2 regions of the Microbacterium sp. Bi128 genome follow, and region 1 is predicted to be linked to the other one. Evidence: riboswitches for the same ligand, from Rfam matches in the RefSeq annotation. Region 1 holds a riboswitch; the other holds the start of a gene.

Region 1 (2,195 bases):
CGCAGGGCCTCGACCACGAGTTCGTGATCCGCCTTCTGGGGCAGGCCGGAGACGGTGACGACGGCGACGGCGCCCGTGCCGCGCACGTAAATGGGAAACGCCCCGCCGTGGGCGGCGAACTCCGACTGATCCCACCAGGCGTTGTCCTCGATCCTTCCGCCGGCAGCGCGGGCCCGGAGGCCCACCAGCAGGGACGGGACCTCGTACCGCATGGCGGCGCGCTTTTTGGCGTTGATCCAGCGCTCATTGTCCGGTGTGGCGCCGTCCAGCGCGGCGTGGAAGAGCACCTGCTCGCCTTTGGTGATGTCGACGGCGATGGGCAGCGAGCGTTGCCTGCCCAGCTCGACAAGGAGGAGCCCGAGGTCCAGGGCGTCATCCTTGCTGAACGACGCGAACTGGAGCGCCTCTATCTCGGCCAGCACGCGGCCAATGAGCGCCGCCAGGGAACCCCGCGGCTGCGGCTCATTGGAGTCGGGATCGTATTCCCCGGAGGGATCTTGGGTGACCGGTGTGTGCGACAAAATATTCCAGCTTTCCGGTGGGTGACGAGGCCGCCCGCTGGCGGGTCCGGGGGTCCGGCACGACGACTCTACCAAGAGGGTTTTCCGGGCCGCCGGGACTGCCGCCGTCCGGTCCACGATTGTGACGGCACACCACTGAAATCCCGGCCGTCCGGGTGTAAACTGAGCCAGCCCACAAGGGCGAAAATAATTACGACAGGGGAGCGCCGCCGTCGGGCATCGCCGGAACAATCCGGGGAAACCTTTGGTGGGCGCTGAGAGTGCGGACAGCCGCAGACCCTCGAACCTGATCCGGTTAGTACCGGCGCAAGGGAGTCGAGTTCTCAGGATGCGCGGAGGGCGGCGGAAGCCGAGACCGGCCGGCGCACCCTCCCCTCCTGTTCCTCAGGAGGACGACATGACAGATATTTCAGCACAGCATGGTTCCGCCAGCCGTTCATCCGCCCGGCGCAACTACAGCTGGCGCGTGGTGGACATTGTGGTGGCCGCGTTGATCGCCGTTGCCGGCGGCGTCATTTTCTGGGCCTGGTCCCAGGGCGCGAACCTGATCTCGACTCCGGTCAACGCGGTCTACCCGCCGTTGAGCGGACTCTACGCCGGCGGCTGGATGATCCCGGCAGTGCTGGGCATGCTCATCATCCGCAAGCCGGGCGCCGCGCTCTTCTGCGAAACCGTCGCGGCCACCGGCGAGCTCATCATGGGTTCGCAGTACGGCACCACGGTGCTGATCTCCGGCATCCTGCAGGGCCTCGGCGCCGAACTGGTCTTCGCGGCCTTCCTCTACAAGAAGTTCAACCTGCCCGTCTCCGTGCTGGCCGGCGCCGGCGCGGGCCTCTTCTGCGGCCTGAACGATTCCTTCCTGCCGTGGGGCTGGAACATCGCCTACGAAGCCGGCGACAAGCTCGCCTACATCGTCTTCACCACGATCTCCGGCGCAGTGATTGCCGGCGGACTGGCCTGGCTCGCCACCCGCGGCCTGGCGAAAACCGGAGTGCTGGGCTCCTTTGCCTCCCGCAAGGCCGCCACGGAGCCCGTCTTCTCCTGAGCCCCGTCGCTGAATCCTGCAGAGAATCATGAGATCTTCACCGGGCGTCCGGCCGGCCGCCGTCACGGCCCGCGGCTGGGGCTGGCGGCATGCCGGACGAACCAGGCCCGCCGTCAGCGGCCTTGACCTGGACATCCAGCCGGGGGAGCGCGTGCTCCTGCTGGGGCCCTCCGGCGCCGGCAAGTCGACGCTGCTCCACGCCCTGGCCGGCGTTCTGGGCGACGGCGCGGCCGGCGACTCCGGGGACTCCGGCGACTCCGGCGACGCCGAAGATGCAGACGAGACCGGCAGCCTCCTGATCGACGGTGCCGCGCCACGGGCGCAGCGCGGCCGCGCCGGGCTGGTGCAGCAGGACCCGGAAACGCAGGTGGTGCTCTCCCGCCTCGGCGACGACGTCGCCTTCGGGGCGGAGAACCTCGCCGTCCCGGCGGCGGAGATCTGGCCGCGGGTGCACGAGGCCCTCGACGACGTCGGGCTGGGACAGCTGCCGCTGGACCACCCGACGGCGGCCCTCTCCGGCGGCCAAAAGCAACGGCTCGCGCTCGCCGGGATCCTCGCGATGCGGCCAGGGCTGCTGCTGCTCGACGAGCCGACCGCCAACCTCGACCCCGCGGGCGTCCTGGAGGTCC
Region 2 (2,195 bases), on a different contig from region 1:
CTGCGCGCAGGGCTGCGGCGAACTCCCCCGCCGCCGGACCCTGCCTGCCCTGGAGGTGCTGCAGGTGGTGGAAGTGGTGGACCGGGCCGTTGCCGGAGCCGACGTCCAGGGCCGAGGCTTCGCGGAGCGCGCCCAGCAGCCACGGCTTGACTTCGCGCAGCGTCGCTTCCCAGTCCCCCACCCGGGCCTGCACGGTGGCCATGGCCGAGGACAGGGAGCATCCGGTGCCGTGGCTGTTGCGCGTCGCGATCCGCTCCCCCGGCACCACCACCGTTTCCTGGCCGAGCAGGCCGCCGGTGTTGACCAGGGCATCCGGGCAGCCGGTGCCGGCGCCGTGGCCGTCGACGTCGTGGGCATCGGCGTCGTGGGCATGCCCGTCCCCCGGCCCGGCGCCCTGGAGGTGTCCGCCCTTAACCAGGACGGTGGTGCCGGTCAGGGCGGCCAGCCGCTTGCCCTGCGCCAGGGCCTCGGACCACTCGGCAGCGACGGGTTCCTTGAGCAGGATGGCGAGTTCGGCGAGGTTGGGCGTGATGAGGTCCGCCAGCGGCAGGAGGGCCTGCAGGGCGGCCTCGGCCGATTCCTGCAGGAGCCGGTCACCGCTGGTGGCGACCATCACCGGGTCCAGGACCACGACGGCGGGGCGCACCTTTTCCAGCCAGCCGCGGACGGCGTCGATCACGGCGGCGTCACCGAGCATGCCGATCTTGACGGCGTCGATGCCGATGTCGTCGCTGATGGCGTCCAGCTGCGCCGTGAGGAACGCCGCCGGGGGGACGTGGACGGCGCGCACGCCCTGCGTGTTCTGCGCTGTCAGGGCGGTGATGGCGGCCATGCCGTAGCCGCCGTTCGCCGCGATGCTCTTCAGGTCGGCCTGGATTCCGGCCCCGCCGGAGGGATCGGAGCCGGCGATGGCCAGCACGCGGGGAATGCGCGGCGGGGCCGGCAGAGACTCGTTGTGCAGAAAATTGGGCGGGAGGAACTCGGACGGATTCGATCTCGCGGACAAGGAAGACATCCCTTCGCCGGTGCTAACCGGACAGGTTCAACGGGTCTGGATCTCAGCCGGCCCGGTGCCCGGCACCCCGTGTCAGTGTTCCAGCCTAGCCCTTGCCACCCGGAGGACCCGTTAACGCACGAGCGGGCCCGGGCCCGGGCGGACGTATGTTACGTCTGCCCTGACCCGGACCCGCAGCCCGACCAGTCGAAATAATGACCGGACGGGGACGTGGTCAGTCGCGGAGGACTACAGCTCCGACGCCGGCACGCCGACGCCGAGGATGATCGGCTCGTTGCCGGCCGGGATGGACGCAGGCCCGGCCGCGGCGGGAGCCTTGGCCTCGTGGACCGATCCGGCCGTGGCCGGCCGGGTTGCCTCGCGGTGCTCCACGGAGGTTTCGTTGGCTGCGCCCTGGGCGCGGCTGGCACTCCGGTTGCGGCGCCCGCGGCGGCCGCGCAGCGTCGTGGTGTCAGCTGTGCGTGACGCCGGCGCCTCCGTAGCGCGGACGGCCGACGGCGCCTCGGGCGCCGTGGCTTCCGGTGCGGCAACAGCTGCTGCCTGACCGGCCGCCAGGCCGGCGGCCTGATCCGGCTTGCCGGCCTCGGCTTCGCCCAGGTTTGCGAAGGCCTCGGTCAGCAGGTCCAGGGTCAGGGCCGGTGACGGCGCGTCCTCCGCGTGCTCGACGAAGGGTAGGGCCACCTGCTCGCCGCCAAACGTCAGCACCGTTGCGGGGCGGCCGGCTGCCTCGTCGGCGGCTGCGAGCTGCGTGACGGCGTCGACGGCGGCCTGGCGGGCCCCGGCGTCGCTGGCTGCGGCTGCCTCCCCGTCGTGCAGGTGCGCGGCGTGCGCTGCGGCAGCGATGTTGGCCAGCGCGGCACGGGTGGCCTCGGCCTTGGCGTGGCGTTCGGCCTCAGTGGGCTCGGCGTGGACGGGCGCGGGTGCGGCCGGCGCGGTCTCTCCGCCCTGGCCTCCGCGACCGCGGCGACGGCTCTTGCGTTCCGGGCGGGCAGCAGGCTGCGCCTCGGTGCGCGGCACATAGTGCTCCGCGGCGACCGTGTTGGCGCGGCGGTGCTCCACCGGCTCGTCGTGGGTGACGATGCCGCGGCCCGCACATGTTTCGCACTGTTCGCCGAAGACTTCCAGCAGCCCCGTGCCCATCCGCTTGCGGGTCATCTGCACGCGTCCCAGCGATGGCACC

Evidence for each region. A riboswitch is a leader RNA that binds a small molecule or an ion and turns the genes downstream of it on or off. The one in region 1 is predicted to bind thiamine pyrophosphate.
Region 2: linked by a shared signal. The riboswitch ahead of LQV45_RS16965 (bifunctional hydroxymethylpyrimidine kinase/phosphomethylpyrimidine kinase) and the one ahead of LQV45_RS16400 (ECF transporter S component) in region 1 are both predicted to bind thiamine pyrophosphate.

The regions. Positions count from the first base shown of each region.
Region 1 covers NZ_CAKKMM010000257.1:2,287-4,481, forward strand. The annotation lists gene LQV45_RS16395 (heme-degrading domain-containing protein) at 1-521, opposite strand, end outside; TPP riboswitch at 709-852, shown strand; gene LQV45_RS16400 (ECF transporter S component) at 919-1,566, shown strand; gene LQV45_RS16405 (ABC transporter ATP-binding protein) at 1,595-2,195, shown strand, end outside.
Region 2 covers NZ_CAKKMM010000278.1:13-2,207, reverse strand. The annotation lists gene LQV45_RS16965 (bifunctional hydroxymethylpyrimidine kinase/phosphomethylpyrimidine kinase) at 1-928, opposite strand, end outside; TPP riboswitch at 998-1,095, opposite strand; partial or broken gene LQV45_RS16960 (ribonuclease E/G) at 1,244-2,195, opposite strand, start outside.